Regions from separate parts of the Catenibacterium sp. GCM10023432 genome, predicted to be linked through region 2. Evidence: riboswitches for the same ligand, from Rfam matches in the RefSeq annotation. Region 2 holds a riboswitch; each other region holds the start of a gene.
The links. Region 2 has a riboswitch for thiamine pyrophosphate ahead of ACFOZZ_RS11115 (energy-coupled thiamine transporter ThiT). Riboswitches for the same ligand answer to the same signal wherever they lie in the genome.
Positions count from the first base shown of each region.

Region 1: it holds a riboswitch for thiamine pyrophosphate, as region 2 does, so the genes downstream of both, thiM (hydroxyethylthiazole kinase) here and ACFOZZ_RS11115 (energy-coupled thiamine transporter ThiT) in region 2, are expected to answer to the same signal.
Region 3: it holds a riboswitch for thiamine pyrophosphate, as region 2 does, so the genes downstream of both, thiC (phosphomethylpyrimidine synthase ThiC) here and ACFOZZ_RS11115 (energy-coupled thiamine transporter ThiT) in region 2, are expected to answer to the same signal.

Region 1 covers NZ_JBHSEB010000012.1:20,319-23,598, forward strand. The annotation lists gene ACFOZZ_RS02950 (hypothetical protein) at 1-370, opposite strand, end outside; gene ACFOZZ_RS02955 (tautomerase family protein) at 637-978, shown strand; tRNA gene ACFOZZ_RS02960 (tRNA-Asn) at 1,117-1,191, shown strand; tRNA gene ACFOZZ_RS02965 (tRNA-Glu) at 1,194-1,269, shown strand; tRNA gene ACFOZZ_RS02970 (tRNA-Val) at 1,275-1,350, shown strand; tRNA gene ACFOZZ_RS02975 (tRNA-Thr) at 1,358-1,433, shown strand; tRNA gene ACFOZZ_RS02980 (tRNA-Lys) at 1,439-1,514, shown strand; tRNA gene ACFOZZ_RS02985 (tRNA-Leu) at 1,522-1,604, shown strand; TPP riboswitch at 1,897-1,997, shown strand; gene thiM (hydroxyethylthiazole kinase) at 2,030-2,830, shown strand; partial or broken gene thiE (thiamine phosphate synthase) at 2,835-3,280, shown strand, end outside.
Region 2 covers NZ_JBHSEB010000086.1:2,086-5,365, forward strand. The annotation lists gene ACFOZZ_RS11110 (acetate/propionate family kinase) at 302-1,492, opposite strand; TPP riboswitch at 1,592-1,693, shown strand; gene ACFOZZ_RS11115 (energy-coupled thiamine transporter ThiT) at 1,739-2,284, shown strand; gene ACFOZZ_RS11120 (DUF402 domain-containing protein) at 2,427-2,990, shown strand; gene tsaE (tRNA (adenosine(37)-N6)-threonylcarbamoyltransferase complex ATPase subunit type 1 TsaE) at 2,971-3,280, shown strand, end outside.
Region 3 covers NZ_JBHSEB010000094.1:38,069-41,348, reverse strand. The annotation lists gene ACFOZZ_RS12060 (glycoside hydrolase family 1 protein) at 1-601, shown strand, start outside; gene thiC (phosphomethylpyrimidine synthase ThiC) at 644-1,951, opposite strand; TPP riboswitch at 1,999-2,108, opposite strand; gene ACFOZZ_RS12050 (6-phospho-beta-glucosidase) at 2,309-3,280, shown strand, end outside.

The DNA.
Region 1 (3,280 bases), on a different contig from region 2:
AATGGTTAGGTCTGTTTGTATCAATCTGAGTGATTTTTAATCTACCTTTATGAATATATTCGATTCCTTTACTTAGATCCTTACTCTTCCAGGTAACATAGTAATAAGTTCCTACTGCGGGAGTATATCCTGAAATACTATAAATAGGACGGCTTGTATCAGTTATGCCATTATTTTGTTCATAACCTGAACCTGTTGCACCAGCAAATGAAATATCTGCATCATTACCACAAATACCATGTTTTTCACCTTCACTGTCTGTATACCATTCAGATTGTTCTCCATTATAATCATCAAATACATCTTGACCATTTGTCGAACCATTACCAGGATATTGACATTGAATCTTACCTACAATGCAGGCACTCACTGCTACATTTTGATTTTAAGCTAAGTTTTCTTCATAAACTGAAGGTTTTACCCATTTTCTCATAATAAATTTCTCCTTCGGACATAATAACTAATATCTATAATGCGATTATGCTAAATATAGATTCAAAATATAACTTTATGTCCTTTGGTCGATTTATATTCTGTATTTGAATTATCCGTAACCACTTTAATCATAAATATAGTAAATCTTTTAAAAAGGTTGTATAATAATGCATAACATGAATTGTAAAGGAGAAATGAAACATGCCATATTTAGCATTACGTACAAACAAGACATTGACTCTTTCTCAGGAAGTTGAATTAAAAACTACTGTAGGAAAGTTAATTACAATGTTTCCTGGTGAATCAGTAGATACATTCATGATTCATATTGAAGATAATCAGCTCATTTATTTTAAAGGCCAGGAAACAAATTGTATGATGATCACATTATACTTAAAAGGTCATTATACAGATGAACAGAAGGAACAGTTTGTAGCTGAACTTACTAAAGCATTAGTAAAAATCACTAAGATTCCAGCTTCTAATCAGTATGTTACTATATCTGAATTTGAAAAATGGGGTCATGGTGGTGTATACGAATAAGATTTTGCATTGCAAAATCTTATTTTTTTTGTTTGAAAACAGGTGGTTAGAATAAGAAATACGAAAAAATGCATTTTTTTCAAAAAAAGGGTTGCAAAAGGTGTATCTGCATGGTAATATAAACAAGCATTCTGAAGTGCTTGAATAGCTCAGCGGTAGAGCAATCGGCTGTTAACCGATCGGTCGGGGGTTCAAATCCCTCTTCAAGCGCCAGTGGCCGGTTGGAGAAACGGTTAACTCACATGCCTTTCACGCATGCATTCACGGGTTCGAATCCCGTACCGGTCACCATATACGGAGGTTTAGCTCAGTTGGGAGAGCATCTGCCTTACAAGCAGAGGGTCAGCGGTTCGAGCCCGTTAACCTCCACCATTTTTTTGCCGACTTAGCTCAATTGGTAGAGCAACTGACTTGTAATCAGTAGGTTGGGGGTTCAATTCCTCTAGTCGGCACCATTAGTGACTCGCTAGCTCAGATGGCAGAGCATCTGACTTTTAATCAGAGGGTCAGGGGTTCAAATCCCCTGCGAGTCACCATCTTGATGCGGGTGTGGTGAAATTGGCAGACACGCTAGACTTAGGATCTAGTGCTTCGGCGTGCAGGTTCAAGTCCTGTCACCCGCACCATTCTGAATGCAGACACCGATATATTCGGTGTTTTTTTTATGCCTTAAAATAAAAAAATCTACCATTACTGGTAGATTGCATCCTGTTATAGAAGAGATGTTTAATGAGGGGAAGCTCATTAATAGAGATATCTCAGATATTTGGGAAGCTATAACAGAATGCGTAATCTATTATAATACTATAATAAGATATACACAATACGTAAACATATAATGTCACAAAGATGATACACTATGTTATCCTCAATTATGAAATCACTTGTATTTTGTAACTGATTGTTTTACCATATTATTATAATTGAAATGGGAGCTAATTTGCTGAGAGTAGACATAAGTCTTGACCATGAAACCTGATTTGGATAATGCCAACGTAGGAATTTATGAGCACCCTCTTTCAGCGTGCTCTTTTTTATGGAGGAAAAGAATATGAATTACATTAAGAAGTTAAGAAAAGTAAAACCATTAGTACACAACATTACAAACTATGTAACAGTGAATGATGTTGCCAATGCGATTTTAGCTATTGGTGGCAGTCCTATTATGTCAGATGAGATTACAGAAGTGGCTCAGATGACTTCTATCAGTAATGCATTAAATATTAATATTGGTACTCTCAATCAGGTTAAGATTGCTTCTATGTTTGAAGCAGGTAAAGCATCTAATGCATGTCAGCATATTACTGTATTAGATCCAGTAGGTGCAGGAGCTACTGATTTACGTACTAATACATGTAAGGATCTACTCGCTCAGATTCATTTTGATGCCATCAAAGGGAATATTTCAGAAATCAAGACTTTAATGGCTGGTTCAGGTCATACTAAAGGTGTTGATGCATCTGCAGAAGATCAGAAGAACTCACATGATCTCATTGATGATATCAAAGCATTCGCAAAAGAATTGAATACTATTATTATTGTGACTGGTCCTGTAGATTATGTCACTGATGGTAATAAGTGCTATATGATCAATAATGGATGTAAGGAAATGAGTGCTATTACTGGTACTGGATGTATGTTATCAGGTATCTTAGGCTGTTTCTTAACAGTAGAAAATAGTGTAGATAGTGCAGCGGCTGCTGTTATGGCCATGGGTATTGCAGGTGAAATTGGTGCATCTAAATTAAAAGAAGGTGAAGGTAATGCAACACTTCGTACTTATTTAATTGATGCATTATTCAATATGACTGATGAAGAATTAGAAAAGAGTGGTAAATATGAAGTTCAATAATGACATGTTAAGACTCTATGCTGTCACTGATCGCCATTGGACAGGAGAACAGACTCTCTATGAGCAAGTAAGAGATGTTTTAATGGGTGGTGCTACTTGTCTTCAGCTAAGAGAAAAAGACCTGGATGAAGCCTCTTTCTATGAAGAAGCAAAGAATATTAAAGAACTATGTCGTTTATTTGATGTACCATTTATTATTAATGATAATGTCATGCTTGCTAAGGAAATAGATGCAGATGGTGTTCATGTAGGTCAGGATGATATGGCGTGCATAAAGGCAAGAGAAATACTTGGTCCAGATAAGATCATTGGTGTAAGTGCACATACTATAGAAGAAGCAAGAATTGCGAAAGAACAAGGTGCAGACTATTTAGGTGTAGGGGCTATTTTCCCTACATCTTCTAAAGATGATGCAGAAGTATTAGGTATCAAGCGTTTAAAAGAAATGAC
Region 2 (3,280 bases):
TTTTCTAATTCTTAAGAAACTGGAAAAGTATACATTCAAGATAAAGGAAATGGCATCTGTGATTCTTAGAACGATTGTGGATACAGAAATCTTCAATATCTAAATTGTATGAGCTATGCCCATTTCAATTCAGGAAGCATATTACGAGTATTGTTATGGGATTTTTTTGAATAAGTTAACCTCAAGCAAAAATTTACTTAAAAAGAGCGATTAAATATAAAAATAAGTAAAAAAGTCCTCCAGGTGTATGAATACCTGGAGGACATTTTTGTTAGTCTTTATAGAAAACTGAAGTAGTTTCTTATAAGTTTAATAATTCTTTTGTATCTCTAGCAATAACTAATTCTTCATCAGTTGGTACTACAAATACCTTGATCTTAGATTCAGGTGCAGAAATTAATCTTTCGCCATGACCTTCTACATTAGCCTTATCATCTAATACGATGCCCAATGCTTCTTTTACTAGATCAATAATTGCTTCTCTTGCAATAAAGCTGTTTTCACCAATACCAGCAGTGAATGAAATTGCATCAACATGTCCAAGTTCTACAAAATAAGAACCAATATAATCAGCAACACGTTTTCTAAACATATCAAAAGCTAATTTTGCTCTTTGGTTACCTGCATCCTTTGCATCAATGATATCTCTCATATCACCAGATACACCAGATACACCTAATAAACCAGATTCCTTATTTAACATTTTGAATACAGTCTTCATATCATATCCAAGATTTTCAATTAAGTGGTCTACAACTGATGCATCAATATCACCGGAACGAGTTGCCATCATGACACCAGCAAGAGGTGTAAGACCCATAGAAGTATCAATAGACTTACCGTCTTTTACAGCACAAAGTGAAGCCCCAGCACCTAAATGACATACAATGATATTAGCATGTTCAGGATTACCTAATAATTCCTGAGTACGCTTTGAAACATAGTAATGAGAAGTACCATGTGCACCATATTTTCTAATCTTGTTTTCTTCATAGAACTTATATGGGATAGGGTAAACTGCATTTTCAGGCTTAATAGAGTGATGGAATGCTGTATCAAATACTACAACAGCACCTGCAGTAGGAATAGCTTCCTTAAATGCATTGATACCGATAATATGTGCAGGGTTATGAAGTGGTGCAAGTGGTGATAATTCATCAATCTTAGCGATCACATCATCATCTACAACACAAGAACTATCGAAATAAGGACCACCCTGTACGACACGATGACCAATACCTTTGATTTCATCTAAACGTTCAACAATCTTTTTTTCAATTAATGTATCAAGTAATACCTGTACAGCTTCCTTGTGAGTAGGAACTGCAAAAATCTTCTTGTCTTTAGTACCATTGTACTTGATAGTGAAGATTGAATCTTCCATACCGATTCTTTCGATAATACCAGAAGTGATAACACTTTCAGTATCCATTTCAAATAACTGGAATTTCAATGAAGAACTTCCACAGTTAACTGCTAAAACTTTTGACATGCTTATATCCTCCTAAACACCCCTATTATAAACAGAAACCCCTAACATTTCTACTATAAATTTAGATTACGTGACAAAAAGAATATTCTGTAATATAATTATTACTGCCAGGGGCGCATTTATTGCTGAGATAGGTGAAAGCCTTGACCCTTAGCATCTGATCTGGGTAATACCAGCGTAGAGAGGCCGCACTTTTTTAATGACTTCTTTGCGTCATTTTAGTCATTGGAAAGGGGAGATTATAAAATGAATAAGAAGACATTATCCACTAGAGCAATTGCTTATGTTGCGTTATTTATTGCTATGCAGTTAGTTCTAGAAGTACTATTTAAGGTGATTCCAGGACAGCCACAGGGTGGTTCTATTACTTTAAGTTTATTACCAATCGTACTTGCAAGTTATTTAATGGGTGCACAATATGGAATTATTGTCGGTGTTGGTGCCACTGCTATGCAGTTTGTATTAGGTCTTGCTTCATATTATGGACCTTGGTCTGTTGTATTAGACTATCTTGTACCATTATCAGCACTTGGTATTGCAGGTTTTATTCCTAATTTTAAATTAGGCAAGACTGAAGTTTATACAGGTATTTTTGTAGGAATGATCCTTAAGTTCATTTCACATTTATTATCTGGTGCTGTATTATTTGTAAGTTATGCACCTAAGAACATGAATCCTTGGGTTTATTCATTCTTATACAACATTGGTTATAATGTAGGTACACTTATTTTAACTTATGTAGTGTTTGCACTTATTTATCCAAAACTTCAGAAAGCATTTAAGGCTATTTAACAGTGGGAAACCACTGTTATTTTTTATTTTGAACAGAAAACGATAACTTAAAAAGGCTTTATTTAGCAAAAAACAGGTGAGGTTTATGTACATTTCACCTGTTTTTTGCTATTATATTCGATAGGTTGAAAGAGGTTTGATTATGAAGAATTCATTAGTGGGGCAGGATGTGCTCATCCATTGCTATAAACATGACGGTAAGCCACATCGTACGTGGTCACGCTGTAAAATATTAGAAGAAACAGATCGCCATTTTATCGGTATAAATAATAATACATTAGTTACAGAATCAGATGGTCGTTCCTGGGTCACTAAAGAACCAGCTATCTGTTATTTTCCTAAGGATAGATGGTATAATGTAATTTGTATGATCCGTAGTGATGGTATCTATTATTATTGTAATATTGCCTCTCCTATATTATATGATGGAGAAGCACTTAAGTATATTGATTATGACCTTGATTTAAAGGTATGGCCTGGCTATCGTTATAAAGTACTAGATGAAGGTGAATATGCGGCTCATCGTATTAAATATCAATATTCAGATGAATTAGATGAGATATTCCATGAACAGCTCAATCGTTTGATTGTGATGACGATGAATGCATCTGGTCCTTTTCGTGCAGGATTTGCCCAGGAGTGGTATAATAAGTATCAGCAGATGATGAAAAATAGAGGAACTAAAAATGATAAACTTAAAAAATGAAGCTGAAATGATTGCTTTTGGTAAACGTATAGGAGAAACAATCTTTCCCCATTCTATTATCACATTAACAGGGGATCTAGGGTCTGGTAAGACTACATTCACAAAAGGAATTGGACAGGGACTTGAAATCAAGAAGATCATCAATTCTCCTACTTTTACTATTGTGAAGGTTTATTCTGGACGTATGACCCTTTATCATTTTGATGCATATCGCCTAGAAGGGGCAGATGATGATTTGGGATTTGAAGAGATGTTTGAAGATGATGGCTTATGTGTGATTGAATGGCCAC
Region 3 (3,280 bases), on a different contig from region 2:
TATGTTCAGATATTTCAAGGATCATGGTATTGATACTTCATTTATTACTGAAGAAGATAAGAAGATCATTAAAGAAGGTGTCATAGACTTCTATACATTCTCTTACTATATGTCTAACTGTGTAACAGTTGATGAAAATGCTGAAAAGACAAATGGTAACCTTGCAACAGGTGCTAAGAACCCTTACTTAAAGGCTTCTGACTGGGGATGGCAGATTGACCCTGATGGATTAAGATATACATTAAATATCCTACATGACCGTTATCCTCATACACCATTAATGGTTGTAGAAAATGGTTTTGGTGCATTCGATAAGGTAGAAGAAGATGGCTCTGTACACGATACTTATAGAATTGATTACTTCAGAGATCATATTAAAGCAATGGATGAAGCTATCGAAGATGGTGTACCACTAATCGGTTATACAACTTGGGGACCAATCGACTTAGTATCTGCAGGTACTGGACAGTATGCAAAACGTTATGGTTTCATCTATGTAGATAGACATGATGATGGAACTGGGGACTTCTCTAGAAGCAAGAAAGATTCATTCTTCTGGTATAAGAAAGTCTGCGAATCTAATGGTGCTGATTTAGACTAATATAAAAGACGTAGCTCATATATACGAGTTACGCCTTTTTTCTTATTCATCAAAGATATTTACAATTTCACCATCAAGAATACGATTCATATTCTTAACAGCACAGAAGTTACCACACATAGAACATGTATCTTCTTTTTCAGGTGCTGCTTCAGCACGATAACGTCTTGCTTTTTCTGGATCAATTGAGTATTTAAATGTTTCTTCCCAGTCCAGCTTCTTTCTTGCACATGCCATCTTATTATCTAATTCCATGGCACCAGGAATACCTTTCGCAATATCTGCCGCATGTGCGGCAATCTTAGATGCAATAATACCTTCTTTAACATCGTCTAGATTAGGCAGACGAAGATGTTCTGCAGGAGTGACATAGCATAAGAATGATGCACCATAAGTGGCTGCAATAGCACCACCGATGGCGGCAGTAATATGATCATAACCAGGGGCAATATCAGTAACTAAAGGGCCTAATACGTAGAAAGGTGCACCTTTACAGATTGTCTTCTGGATTTCCATATTAGCGGCAATCTGATTTAAAGGCATATGCCCAGGACCTTCAATCATCACCTGCACATCTTTATCCCATGCACGCTGTGTTAATTCTCCTAAAGTCACTAATTCACCAATCTGAGCCACATCAGTTGCATCAGCCAAACATCCAGCACGACATGCATCACCTAAACTCATAGTAATATCATACTCACGGCAGATATCTAAGACTTCATCATAATATTCATAAAATGGATTTTCTTCTCCAGTCATAGCCATCCAGGCAAACATAATAGAACCACCACGAGAAACAATATTCATTAAACGCTTATTATTCTTAAAACGTTCATACATAGCTCTATTAATACCACAATGAATAGTCATGAAATCCACACCATCTTCAGCATGCATTCTAACAATATCTAACCATTCTTTTGCAGTAATATCTTTTAAAGCCTTATGATAATAAACAACAGCATCATAAATAGGGACAGTACCAATAATGGCAGGACATTCTTTAGTTAATCTCTTTCTAAAAGTACGTGTATCACCATAAGAACTTAAGTCCATGATAGATTCAGCACCCATCTTTACTGCATTATTCACTTTTTCAATTTCTACATCCATGTCTTTACAGTCTCTAGAAATACCTAGGTTCACATTGATCTTAGTCTTCAACATTGAACCAATACCACTCGGATCAATAGAAGTATGATTCTTATTACATGGAATAATAGCATGTCCTTTCGCAATATGTTCACGTAATACTTCTAAATCCATAGATTCTTTTGCGGCTACAATTTCCATTTCAGGTGTAATAATACCCTGTCTAGCAGCATCCATTTGTGTTGTGTAACTCATATAAGTCCTCCTTTTGACAATAAAAAAAGGTATACCTGAGCATGTATACCTAAAAAAAACAAAATTCCTACGCCGGCATTATCCGTATCAGGTTTTATGGGTCGAAATCCGATCGTATTTCTTCTCAGCCGTCGCGTCAGCTCCCCTTTTTTTATTTGGTTGATAGTGCTATATTACATCTTATATAAATAAAATGCAACGCTTTCATAAAAAATGTTACAAAATTATTGTGAATTTTTGAACAAACAATGTAAAGATGAAACATTTTTACGAAAGTTTGTTCTCTATTTCTGAAAATTATAGAAATCATTTTCATTTCTATTTATAATTATTAGAAAGAGAAAAGGAGATAAGACAATGTTTAGAGACGACTTTTTATGGGGTGGCGCAGTAGCTGCTCATCAGTGTGAAGGTGCCTGGCAGGAAGGCGGAAAAGGAATCAGCTGTACAGATGTAGAAACAGCGGGGGACAACTTAACAGGAGCACCTAGACGTTTAACAGATGGTGTTCTTCCTGGAGAAGATTATCCAAACCATGTAGGTGTAGACTTCTATCATCATTATAAGGAAGATATCGCATTACTTGCTGAAATGGGATTCAAGGCATTTAGAACTTCTATTGCCTGGACAAGAATCTTCCCAAGAGGAGATGAAGAAACACCTAATGAAGAAGGTTTAAAGTTCTATGATGATGTATTTGATGAATTATTAAAATATGGTATTGAACCAATCATCACATTATCACATTTTGAATTACCTTGGGCACTCGCAAAAGAATATGGAGGATTTAGAAATCGTAAAGCCATTGATATGTTTGTGAAGTTCGCAAAGGTATGTTTTGAAAGATATCAGCATAAAGTAAAATACTGGATGACATTTAATGAAATCAATAACCAGGCTGATCCGACTCAGCATAACTTAATCCAGGAAGGTGCTGTATTATTAAAAGAAGGTGATGATGCTGAATATTTAATGTATTTATCAGCACATCATGAATTAGTCGCTTCAGCACTTGCAGTTAAGGCGGCTCATGAAATCAATCCTGACTTAAAGGTTGGTTGTATGATTGGTATGAATGGTGTTTATCCAGCTTCTCCAAAACCAGAAGATATGATGAATGCCTTAGGTGCTATGCATCAGAAATATTGGTTTGCTGATGTGCATGCAAGAGGACATTATCCAAACTATATCTTAAAGAAGTTTGAAAGAAAAGGATATGATTTCATTACTGAAGAGGATAAGAAGATCTTAAGTGAAGGTAAAGTAGATTACATTGGATTCTCTTATTACATGTCATTCGCAACTAAGTATCAGGGACGTAATGAAAAG